One region of the Noviherbaspirillum saxi genome, then DNA from elsewhere that is predicted to be linked to it. Evidence: predicted binding sites of a transcription regulator. Region 1 holds the regulator's gene; each other region holds the start of a gene.
What was found. The regulator sigma-54, encoded in region 1, starts transcription at its own class of promoters, with help from an activator protein. The targets are predictions, from matches to a motif close to TGGCANGNAANCTGCTTT.
Positions count from the first base shown of each region.

Region 2: the regulator sigma-54 is predicted to act here: its motif matches at 1,659-1,676, upstream of D3871_RS13270 (nitrate/nitrite transporter).
Region 3: the regulator sigma-54 is predicted to act here: its motif matches at 1,580-1,597, upstream of adh (aldehyde dehydrogenase).

Region 1 is NZ_QYUO01000001.1:3,189,732-3,193,994, reverse strand. Features, by position in the region: gene D3871_RS15095 (enoyl-CoA hydratase/isomerase family protein) at 1-796, opposite strand, end outside; gene hpf (ribosome hibernation-promoting factor, HPF/YfiA family) at 949-1,296, opposite strand; gene D3871_RS15085 (RNA polymerase factor sigma-54) at 1,396-2,877, opposite strand; gene lptB (LPS export ABC transporter ATP-binding protein) at 2,895-3,635, opposite strand; gene lptA (lipopolysaccharide transport periplasmic protein LptA) at 3,637-4,185, opposite strand; gene lptC (LPS export ABC transporter periplasmic protein LptC) at 4,222-4,263, opposite strand, start outside.
Region 2 is NZ_QYUO01000001.1:2,808,558-2,812,820, reverse strand. Features, by position in the region: gene D3871_RS13275 (bifunctional protein-serine/threonine kinase/phosphatase) at 1-288, opposite strand, end outside; gene D3871_RS13270 (nitrate/nitrite transporter) at 403-1,617, opposite strand; gene nirB (nitrite reductase large subunit NirB) at 1,892-4,263, shown strand, end outside.
Region 3 is NZ_QYUO01000002.1:358,188-362,450, reverse strand. Features, by position in the region: gene D3871_RS17550 (PAAR domain-containing protein) at 1-725, shown strand, start outside; gene D3871_RS29940 (hypothetical protein) at 722-1,135, shown strand; gene adh (aldehyde dehydrogenase) at 1,662-3,182, shown strand; gene D3871_RS17540 (DUF779 domain-containing protein) at 3,262-3,642, shown strand; gene D3871_RS17535 (PQQ-dependent methanol/ethanol family dehydrogenase) at 3,748-4,263, shown strand, end outside.

The sequences.
Region 1 (4,263 bases):
GCGTATTCTGTGCAAACGCGTCGCCATCGTCCGCGAGCGAGGCGGTAATGGTGCTTACGCTGTCATGTGCGAAATGGCGGTCGATCGATGCATGTTGTGCCGCAAGCTTGCTGGCAGCCGGATCGATCTGGGTCTTGAACGGTGCAGCGAACTCGGCCGCGGCAGCGCGTACATCGGTCGCTGTCGCCAGCAAGCCCAGCAGCGTGGCCAGCTCCGACGCAGGAACAAATACATCGGCCAGCCCCGCATACAGCGCATCTGCCGCGCCGATCACTTCGCCGGTCACGCCGAGATAGGTACCCAGCTGCCCGGGTGCGCGCGAAAGGAAGTAGCTGCCGCCGACATCGGGAAACAGTCCGATATTCACTTCCGGCATCGCCATCTTGGTACGCTCGGTAACGATGCGCAGCCGGTTCGATTCACCGCCCTGTGCCACCCCCATACCGCCGCCCATGACGATGCCATCCATGATCGCAATGTACGGTTTCGGATAGAAATGGATCAGGTGGTTCAGCGCATATTCTTCGGTAAAAAAGTCTTCCAGCAAGGCGCTGTCCCCGCGTGGCGTGGCGCTGCCTGCATCGTGGAAGAAGCGGATGTCGCCGCCGGCACAGAATGCCCTTTCGCTGCTGCTGTGAATGAGCACGGCACGTATCGCCGGATCGTTGCGCCATGCAAGCAGGGCCTGCGTGATGGAGCGCACCATGGCCAGCGATAGCGAGTTGAGCGCCTTCGGACGGTCCAGTGTGATGACGCCAAGATGGTGATGGATCGCGGTGCGGACGAATTCGGTCATGGAGAGGCGAGTATGGATTCGAAACGCCATATTCTATCGGCTATGCGATTGCGGCGTCGGTCGCGGCGCCGACATTCAAGATACCGCCAACAAAAAAGGGCGCCCATGGCGCCCTTCATTGCGATGCCGGTTTGCCCGGCGTGGATCACGATTTACGCGGCTGTCGGTGCTTCCGGCATGCGTTTGTGCGCTTCGCACTGATGATCCTGCATCTTGGTCTTGTACTTGATTACCTGGCGGTCCAGCTTGTCGATCAGCGTATCGATCGCCGCGTACAGGTCTTTGGCAAAGCTTTCCACATGTATGACATTCCCCCTCAAGCGCAGATTGACTTCGGCTCTTTGCCGCTTATCTTTTTCAGAGGGCTTTTCAACCCCGAGGATGACTGCAATATCAATGACATGATCGAAATGGCGAATAATCCTGTCCAGCTTGTTTTGCACGTATTCGCGAATGGCAGGTGTCAAATCGAGATGATGTCCACTGATTATGAGATTCATACAGCGCTCCTATGGATGGCGTCGCTGGAGGTTCGCAAACGTGCCCCGGAATGCGTAGACCGGCTACGCTGGAACACAGCAACATCACTACAACAAAGACTACAAGGATTTGCGCAGATTGACTGGAGGAATTTTCAGGGCTTCACGGTATTTTGCGACAGTACGTCGTGCCACGACCATGCCCTGTTCCCCCAACATATCCGCTATTTTGCTATCTGAAAAAGGATTCTTGGGGTCTTCTGCTCCTATCAATTGTTTGATCAGGGCCCGTATCGCCGTCGATGAAGCTTCTCCCCCTGCTTCCGTGGCGACGTGGCTACCGAAGAAATACTTCAACTCGAACATGCCATGGGGAGTGAGCATGTATTTTTGAGTTGTTACCCGAGAGATAGTGCTCTCGTGTAAACCAAGTGTATCAGCAATTTCACGCAAGACAAGGGGGCGCATTGCAACTGCCCCGTGCGAGAAAAAATTCCTCTGCCGATCGACAATTGCCTGTGCAACACGCAGGATGGTATCGAAACGCTGACGCATGTTCTTGATCAGCCATTTCGCTTCCTGCAATTGTGAAGAGAGTGATCCCTCACCTTTGCTCTGCTTGAGGATATTCGCATAGAGCGCATTGACGCGCAGTCGGGGCATGACATCGTGATTGAGCATGACTTGCCAGCCGTTCTTGGTTTTTTTCACAATCACGTCCGGCACAACATAATCTGATGCATCGGACGCATATAGCGCACCTGGGTGCGGATTGCATTGCTTGATTACGTATTGTGCTTCGCGCAGATCTTCATCGTCGCAATCGAGCGCTTTTTTCAGCTTATTGAAATCGCGCTGGGCGAACAACGACAGATGCTTTTCCACGATATCGAGCGCACGCCGCCGCGTCACCATCGGTACTTTCGGAAAGCGGCGGATTTGAATCGACAGGCACTCGGACGCATTGCGCGCGCCGACACCGGCCGGCTCGAAACTTTGCAATAGTTTTAGCGCGACATTGAGGTCGTCGATGTCGATGTCGAGCTCTTCCGGAAGACGCGCATGAATTTCTTCCAGCGGTTCATCCAGATAGCCGTTGTCATTGAGCGCATCGATGATCAATTCCACCAGTGCGCGATCGCGTGGTTCGCGCACCGTCAGCCGCATCTGCTCGAGCAGGTGTTCGCGCAGCGTGGTTTCATGCGCTTCGAGCTGAGGACGCGCATCGTCGTCTTCCGGCGCTTTTGAGGTGCGGGCGACATCGTCGAAACTCCAGTCGTTGTCGGAGGCTGTCGCATTCTCGCCGCCTTCGCCGCCCTCAAAATTACCTTCTCCTTCTTCGCGCGTGGTCGAAGACGATTCCTGGACCGGCGCTTCAGAAGTGTTGCTGGCCGGCGGCGTGTTGATCGCACCATCTGCCAGCAATCGCACTGAATGATCGAGCGGATCGTCGACGCGTTCCAGCATGGGATTGTCGGAAAGGATCTGTTCCAGCTCCTGATGCAGCTCGAGCGTCGACAACTGCAGCAGACGGATAGACTGTTGCAGTTGCGGGGTCAGCGCGAGATGTTGCGATACGCGAAGTTGGAGTGTCTGTTTCATGCCTGTCTGCTTCTTCCTTACATCCGGAAGTGCTCGCCGAGATAGACCCGGCGCACGGATTCATTGGCAATAATGTCGTCAGGTCGGCCGCTTGCCAATACCGACCCCTGGTTAATGATATAGGCGCGATCGCAAATGCCCAGCGTTTCGCGCACGTTATGGTCGGTGATCAGCACACCGATACCGCGCTCCTTGAGAAAGCGCACGATGCGCTGGATTTCAATCACCGCGATCGGGTCGACGCCGGCAAATGGTTCATCCAGCAGCACGAAGCGCGGATTGGTCGCCAATGCACGCGCGATCTCGACCCGGCGCCGTTCGCCGCCGGATAGCGACAGCGCCTGGTTTTCGCGCAGCCGTTCGATCTGCAGCTCGGCCAGCAATCTTCCGAGGCGCTTGTCGATTTCCGCTTTAGGCAGCGGCTTGTCATTGACCCGCTGTAATTCCAGTACTGCGCGGATATTGTCTTCCACCGTCAGCTTGCGAAATACTGACGCTTCCTGCGGCAGGTAAGACAATCCAAGTGTCGCACGACGATGAATCGGCATGCGCGATATCGCGACGCCGTCGAGGTCGATCTCGCCGGAATCCGATGGCACCAAGCCGACGATCATGTAAAACGACGTGGTCTTGCCGGCCCCGTTCGGGCCCAGCAATCCGACCACTTCACCACTTTCCACCTGCAGCGACACGTCGTGCACAACCTGTCGAGTGCCGTAACTCTTTTGCAAGCCGCGAACGACCAATGTGCTTGCCATGCTACTTGTCCTTTGCGTCATTGCGCGGCTGTATGATCGCCTTGATACGCCCGCCGCCAGGCTTGGTTTCGCCCGATGGTGTATTGTTGACCGTGAAGAACTCGGCGCGGCTGTCGTAGGAAATGAACTCGCCTTCGACTTCATCGGTTGGCTTCTTTCCTTCCAGTCGCCGCATCTTCGCTTTTGAAAACAGCTTCACCATTTCCGTCTTGCCGTTGTATTCGATACGCTCAGCCTGCCCTTCTACCCATTGATCGGGCCCGGCATCGCGCTTCTGCCGGAATGTCGCCAGGCCGCCAGGCGCCGCGGTCAGCGTCGCATACTGATATCCGGCCGGGTCCTGCGATACGACCAGCTTGTGCGCACGCATGACCAAGGTGCCACGGGTCAGCACGACATTGCCCGTAAAGGTATTGATCTGCTTGACGTCGTCATAGGCCATTTGATCGGCCTCAACGTTGGTCGGCTTCTCGGAATCCGCTTTTTCCGCTTGTACGCTGCCTGTGGCAGTCGCACCCAGCAGCAACAGCATCCAAAAAAAACGTTTCATCAAAAATCCCGGAAGAGAAGCATACGTTATAACGAATTAGCGCTGAGGAGCTTGATAAGTGCCATGAACATTGCCCGC
Region 2 (4,263 bases), 380 kb from region 1:
GGCACCCTGATCCTGGACCCAGCTGTTGATCGCCTTGAGTACCCGGTCCATAGCCTGTGTGACCGGCCAGGTGTCGGGCGTTGCGAAGTAATCCGTCAGCAAGCCGCGCACCGTATATTCGGCTGCTTCGCGTCCGCCCGCATTGCCGGAAATGCCATCGGCGATAGCAGCCAGCATGCCTTTGGTCGACAGGTCGGGTTCATCGGGCGTCGCCATGCCGACGAAATCTTCATTGCGTTCGCGAAGGCCGGTACGCGATGCGTAACCGGTCAGGACGGATAGGGACATGAGACGAGAGGAATAGGATGGGTGTCACAAAGTGTACACGGGACGGCAACGCGTTACATTGCCGTCCCATGTCGCGAATCATCTGTCGCGTTGCCGTAGCGACGCGACAGATGATTAGATTTTTGCGGTGGTCATCGCAGCGCTGCCCCAGGTAGTGCGCCAGCGGTTCTTCACCACCGACAGGCCAACCAGCGCCGATACCGCGAGCGCGGCAAAGATGGTCAGGCCGAGCTGGTAGCTGCCGGTGATCTGCTTGGAATAACCGAGGCTGGAGGCAAGATAAAAGCCGCCGATACCGCCGGCCATTCCGACCAGACCGGTCATCACGCCGATTTCCTTGCGAAAGCGCTGCGGCACCAGCTGGAACACTGCGCCATTGCCGGTGCCAAGCGCCAGCATCGCCAACACGAAGACAGCCAGCGCACCCAAATAGGATTGCATGCCCAGGCTAGCGATGAACAGGAAGGTGCCTGCCAGCACATACATGATCGACAAGGTCTTGATGCCGCCGATGCGATCGGCGACGATGCCGCCGACCGGACGCACCAGAGAGCCGGCGAATACGCAGGCAGCGGTAAAGTAGCCAGCCGTCACCGGCGACAGGCCGTACTGCGCGTTGAAGTAAATCGTCAGCGAAGACGCCAGCCCCGAAAAGCCGCCGAAGGTCACGCTATAGAAGAACATGAACCACCACGCATCTTTGTCTTTCAGTACGTGCAGATATTCGGTCATCGACTTCGGCGGCGGCGCACCCGGCGAGTCCTTGGCAAATACCATATAGACAAGAAAGGCAACGCCTAGCGGAATGAGGCAGAGGCCGAACACGTTTTGCCAGCCGAAGGCGATGGCGAGCGTCGGGGCGAACAAGGCGGCAAACGCAGTGCCCGAATTGCCTGCACCGGCAATGCCGAGCGCCGTACCCTGATGCTCGGGTGGATACCAGCGCGACGCTAGCGGCAATGCGACGGCGAAGGCCGCACCGGCCACACCGAGCAATACGCCCAGGGTCAGCATGGTTTCATAGCTGTCGATATTGCCGAGCCAGGCCCAGGTCAATCCGGCAATCACAATGACCTGACCGATGGCGCCAGCCTTCTTCGGTTTGAGGTGATCGACCAGCACGCCCATTACAATGCGCAGCAAAGCGCCGGCCAGCAATGGCGTTGCCACCATCAAGCCTTTTTGTGCGGGAGTCAGTCCAAGGTCTTTCGAAATCTGCACGGCCAGCGGTCCCAGCAGGACCCAGACCATGAAGCTGAGATCAAAATAAAAGAATGAAGCGAGCAGGGTAGGCGTGTGGCCCGCCTTCCAGAACGACGTTGTTTTCACAATGCTCCTTTGCATCAAAGATAGTAAGACTGTTGCCTTGCAATGCAAGCGCCATGCCACTGGTTTTGAGCGGAAATGCCCCCGAATAAAGAGATCTGAATGGTGCAGCGCACCTATAAGCGCAGTAACGTCGCCCGCGATGCACCGGACAGGTGCATCCGCGTTGTCATCACAGTGCGTTTTTGCTGTTTCCTCTATGGCACGCGATCTGCTTAGAGTTCGCCATGTTCATTGAATGGCTTCAATGGCGAAGCCGCGCGGAGAGGGAGCTTTAATGAAGAAGCTGAAGTTAGTCATGGTTGGAAATGGAATGGCTGGTGTGCGCACTCTGGAAGAGTTGCTGAAGATCGCACCGGACATCTACGACATCACCGTATTCGGCGCCGAGCCGCACGCCAACTACAACCGCATCCTGCTGTCGCCGGTGCTCGCCGGCGAGCAGACCATCAAGGACATCATGCTCAACGATGTCGACTGGTATGCGGAAAACAACATCACGCTCCATCTTGGCAAGAAGATCACAAAGATCGACCGCAAGAAACGGCAGGTCATTGCGGAAGACGGCACCGTGGCGGAATACGACCGCCTGCTGCTGGCGACCGGTTCCAACCCTTTCCTGTTGCCGGTTCCCGGCAAGGATCTGAAAGGAGTCATCTCCTATCGCGATATCCAGGATACCAACGCGATGATCGACGCCGCGCAGCAGCACAAGCATGCGGTCGTCATCGGCGGCGGTTTGCTGGGGCTGGAAGCGGCCAATGGCTTGAAGCTGCGCGGCATGGATGTCACCGTGGTGCATTTGCCGAACTGGCTGATGGAGCGCCAACTCGATCCGGTTGCGGGCAAAATGCTGCAGAAATCGCTGGAAGATCGTGGCTTGTCTTTTCTGCTTGAGAAAAATACCAAGGAAATCGTCGGCGATGAAAACGGCCATGTGAAAGCGATCCGCTTCACCGACGGTCTGGAAGTGCCGGCGCAACTGGTGGTGATGGCGGTCGGCATTCGTCCCAATATCACACTGGCCGAATCCGCCGGCTTGTATTGCAATCGCGGCATCGTCGTCAACGACACGATGCAAACCTACGATCCCCGCATCTATGCGGTCGGCGAGTGTGTCAACCATCGCGGCACCGCGTACGGACTGGTTGCTCCGCTGTTCGAAATGGCGAAGGTTTGCGCCAATCACCTGGCGAACTTTGGCATCGGCCGCTATCAGGGTTCGGTGACCTCGACCAAGCTCAAGGTCACCGGCATCGACTTGTTTTCGGCCGGCGAATTCATGGGTGGCGAAGGTACCGAAGAAATCGTGCTGTCCGATCCGATAGGCGGCGTGTACAAGAAGCTGGTGATCAAGGATGACAAGCTGGTCGGCGCCTGCCTGTATGGCGATACGGTCGACGGTTCCTGGTACTTCAGCCTGCTGCGCGAAGGCAAGGACATCGGCGAGCTTCGCGACACGCTGATGTTCGGCGAGTCCAATACCGGCCGCCCCGGCGACGTTGGTCACGAAGGTTTCACCAAGGCCGCCGCGATGCCGGATACCGCGGAAGTCTGCGGCTGCAACGGCGTCTGCAAGGGCACCATCGTCAAGGCGATCAAGGAAAAAGGTCTGTTCACGCTGGAAGACGTGCGCAAGCATACCAAGGCATCGGCATCGTGCGGTTCCTGCACCGGCCTGGTGGAACAGATCATCATGTCCACCGCCGGCGGCGACTATTCGACCGCCAACAAGATCAAGCCGTTGTGCAGCTGCACGGACCATACGCATCAGGAAGTGCGCGATGCGATCAAGGCCAACAAGCTGCTGGCCATTAGCGACACCATGCGCTTCATGGAATGGCGGACGCCGAACGGTTGCGCGACTTGCCGGCCTGCACTCAACTATTACCTGATTTCTACCTGGCCGCATGAGGCGAAGGACGATCCGCAATCGCGCTTCATCAATGAACGTGCGCACGCGAACATCCAGAAAGATGGCACTTACTCGGTGATCCCGCGCATGTGGGGCGGCGAGACCACGGCGAATGATTTGCGCCGCATCGCAGATGTAGTGGACAAGTACAGCATTCCGACGGTGAAGGTGACCGGCGGCCAGCGCATCGACTTGCTGGGCGTGAAGAAGGAAGACCTGCAGGCAGTCTGGAAAGACCTCGACATGCCATGCGGCCATGCGTACGCAAAAGCGCTGCGCACGGTGAAAACCTGCGTCGGTTCGGAATGGTGCCGCTTCGGTACCCAGGATTCGACCTTGATGGGACAGCAACTGGAGCGCGAGCTGTGGAAGATGTATGCGCCGCACAAGGTCAAGATCGCCGTTTCCGGTTGCCCGCGCAATTGCGCCGAATCCGGCATCAAGGATGTTGGTGTGATTGGTGTCGATTCCGGTTGGGAAATCTATGTCGGCGGCAACGGCGGTATCAAGACCGAAGTCGCGCATTTCTTCGTCAAGCTGAAGACGCACGAAGAAGTGCTAGAGTATTCGGGCGCATTCCTGCAGTTGTATCGTGAAGAAGGCTGGTATCTGGAACGCACCGTGCATTACATCGCGCGCGTCGGACTTGAGCACGTGAAGAAAAAAGTATTGGAAGACGCTGAAAACCGCAAGACCCTCTATGAGCGTCTGCTGTTCTCGCTCGATGGCGAACC
Region 3 (4,263 bases), on a different contig from region 1:
GCCAGCTGGGTGGCGAATGGATAGGCGGGAAAGCATTTGGAGTCGGATCAGATGGTCAAAAGTGGGCCATGTTTGGCGGAGCGATGCTGGGCGGCGCAATGAGCGCCAAAGGCGGTGCCGTCCGCGTCGGGAAGTGGAGTCCGCCATCACCGTCGACAATGAGCGAACTGGCTACTGGCGGAATGCATCAGTTAGAGCTAGCCGCCCGCAAGACTTCCAACCCGCCAGCATTGGAGACGTCCAATCGCATGGCAGAATTGCATAAAAAATGGGGCCACCTCAACCCTAATGAACGCCGCGCACTTCTGAAGGCTAAAAGTGAAAGTACCTGGTCCAACTGGCTGGAAAAACGTGATTCGGAGGCAGCTACCGTCAATCCAAATACGCATTTTTTAGAAAAGCACGGCCCTAATACGACATTATTGGATCAAGAAATCCGGGCAACGACACGCGTGGCACCTGATGGGTCCTTAGACAGAGCGTTCAGAGATTCGACAAGATTTATGTCCGCGAGAGACATGGGGGCCGCAATGCAAAGAGCCGACTCGATATTCCACTTGAACGGTAGTGTAAACAGAGCATACTCCTTTCAAATGGAGGGTTTGATCGGTGAAGGATTTACCAAGGCGCCAGCCAATAAATGGATGTTCACAACAAATGTAAATGCTGTATATCGCAATGGCCACCCGTACACTATGTTTCCCCTTCTAAGACCAATCTCATGAAAATAGAAAACCTTGTAAACGGCTATGTTTTACCTAATTTGTTCTATGAACTCATATTTTTGGATGAACATGGAATAGATGGAAGTGATGAAGACTGGGAAAACCGCGACTACGTTGAAAGTGTTATTTCAGGTTTCGTCCTTCCTCGATTTCAGTCATTTACGCCGAACACAAAAACTGTTGTCCGTAATACGTTGCGTTACCTGCTAGTTACAGAGCAGGCAAACGGTGAAATATGGGAAGCTATTTGGCAGGCCAGTTCCGCCCCTGTTCCAACACCCTACGGTGTACGTAGCTTCATGCAGCATTGCTACGACGTGATATTTGTAAATGACAAGTTGCCTCTACCTGATGAAGTAAACAATTACCTGGTTAATCATGATCCACAGATTGCGAACCGATTGAATTAAGACAGACAATTGCCATATCGAGACGTTTAATTGATCATTCCGGAACAAATACCTGAACCTGCATTGGTTTGAACCGCTGGGCGAAGCCAGAGAAATTATGAAGGCTGGATAACGAGATTACGACGAGAGTCGTCCTCACTCCACTTTTCATGACCTGTCGTCGATCGGATTTGTACGCCAGCGATGATATTGCAGTCCAACACCGGTTTAACCAGCACCGAAAATTCCTCTTGGGATGGTCACGAAAACCCAAGCAAGCCATGACCAAGAATAAGTAGCTCCTGGCGCAACCTCTTGCTTCAGCCGAACAAGTGCTGCAGTTTGGAACACTGCCCATCCAACTGTTCAAAAACAAAACAACCGATTCTGTCCCCGCACGTAAAGGATAGAACAAATCATACCCAAACCGACCTCCGAAGCCATGTTCAGCCGTGCCGAACCACATGGCACGCCAATTGCGATGAAGACATCATCCTGGCAACACCTGGATTAGACACTTCTCACATACGACCTTCGGAGGACGACAATGAATCTGGCAGACATCAGCAAACTTGGCATCAAGAACCCGTTCAAGCAGCGCTACGACAACTTCATCGGCGGGAAATTCGTGGCGCCGGTCAAGGGCGAATATTTCGAGAACGTCAGCCCGGTCATCGGTAAGAGCTTTTGCGAAGTGGCCCGCTCGTCGGCAGAAGACGTCGAACTGGCGCTGGATGCCGCGCATGCAGCGAAAAAGGAGTGGGCCAAGACATCGCCGGCCGCACGCGCGATCATCCTGAACAAGATCGCCGATCGCATGGAAGCCAATCTCGAATTGCTGGCGACTGCAGAAACCCTCGACAACGGCAAGCCAATCCGCGAAACCATGGCTGCCGACATTCCGCTGGCGATCGATCATTTCCGCTACTTTGCCGGCTGCGTGCGCGCGCAGGAAGGCAGCGTCTCGCCTATCGATGCGGACACCTACGCTTATCATTTCCATGAGCCGCTCGGCGTCGTCGGCCAGATCATTCCCTGGAATTTCCCGATCCTGATGGCAGTGTGGAAGCTGGCGCCCGCGCTGGCCGCCGGCAACTGCGTGGTGATGAAACCGGCCGAACAGACACCGGCTTCGATCATGGTATTGATTGAGCTGATCGCGGACCTGCTGCCGCCGGGCGTGATCAACATCGTCAACGGCTTCGGCCTGGAAGCGGGCAAGCCACTCGCATCGAGCAAGCGCATCGCCAAAATTGCATTCACCGGCGAAACCGGCACCGGCCGCCTGATCATGCAATACGCGTCGCAAAACCTGATTCCCGTCACGCTGGAACTCGGCGGCAAGTCGCCCAACATCTTCTTCGCCGATGTGATGGATCAGGACGACGACTTCTTTGACAAGTGCCTGGAAGGCTTTGCAATGTTCGCGCTGAACCAGGGCGAAGTCTGCACCTGCCCATCGCGCGTGCTGATCCAGGAATCGATCTACGAGCGCTTCATCGAGCGCGCGATCAAGCGTGTTGCAGCGATCAAGCAGGGCAGTCCGCTCGACGCTTCCACGATGATAGGCGCGCAGGCATCGCAGGAGCAGATGGAAAAGATCCTGTCCTACATCGACATCGGCAGGCAGGAAGGTGCACAGGTTTTGCTCGGCGGCGAGCGCAAGACGCAGGATGGCGACCTGGCCGGCGGTTATTACGTGCAGCCAACCATCTTCCGCGGACACAACAAGATGCGCATCTTCCAGGAAGAGATTTTTGGACCGGTGGTGTCGGTGACCACCTTCAAGGATGAAGCCGATGCGCTGGCAATCGCCAACGATACGCTATACGGCCTGGGTGCCGGTGTCTGGACCCGTGACGGCACGCGTGCGTTCCGCATGGGCCGCGGCATCGAAGCGGGCCGCGTCTGGACCAACTGCTATCACCTGTATCCGGCCCATGCGGCATTCGGCGGTTACAAGCAGTCCGGCATCGGCCGCGAGAACCACAAGATGATGCTGGAGCACTATCAGCAGACCAAGAACCTGCTGGTCAGCTATAGCCCGAAAGCGCTGGGTTTCTTCTGAGGTAGCAATGCTTGTGTTCCGGCCGCGCACGCTGCCGGAACATCTCACTGTAATCAAGGTAACTGAAACAGGACGAGACATGGCAGATACAGCACCACCAAGAGTGGTCGCCACCGAGGCCGCAATGCATTTGATCGATACCCTAACCAAACGCTACGGCGCGCTGATGTTTTTCCAATCCGGCGGATGCTGCGACGGCAGTTCGCCGATGTGTTATCCGGCAGGTGAATTCAACATTAGCCAGATCGATGTATGTCTGGGCACCTTGCACGGCGCGCCGTTCTATATCGGTCATGACCAGTTCGAGTATTGGCAGCACACGCAGCTGATCATCGATGTGGTCGATGGCATGGGTGGAATGTTTTCGCTGGAAAACGGAACGGGCAAACGCTTCCTTACCCGTTCGCGCTTGTTTAGTGACGAAGAGTGTGACGCCCTGGCCCGACAGGGCGTGCGCTAGGCTCGGCTCCAGACGGAAGCGAAGAAACCCGGTCAATCAGCGCCATGCGCTTTATTCAAATAACAGGAGGAGTAAATGAAATCGAATCTGATCACGCTGTCCCTGATGGTGGTATTCGCCGCCCCTATGGGCGCTCACGCCGCCGGTGTCACCAACGCAATGATCGAGGCTGACGCCAAGTCGACCAACGACGTGCTGTCCTGGGGCATGGGCCCGCAAGGCCAGCGCTATTCCACACTTAACCAGATCAATACCAAGACCGTCAGCAAGCTGGTGCCAGCCTGGTCGTTTTCCTTTGGTGGCGAAAAGCAGCGCGGTCAGGAATCGCAGCCGCTGATCCACGACGGAAAAATGTTTGTCACCGCGTCGTACTCGCGTATCTATGCGCTCGATGTCAAGACTGGCGAGAAACTCTGGAAATACGAACACCGTCTGCCGGATGGCATCATGCCCTGCTGCGACGTGGTCAATCGCGGCGCAGCGCTGTTTGAAAACCTGGTCATCTTCAGCACCCTCGATGCGCAGCTGATTGCTCTGGATCAGAAAACCGGTGACGTAGTGTGGAAAGAAAAGGTCGACGACTATGCGGCAGGATATTCGAATACCGCCGCACCGCTGATC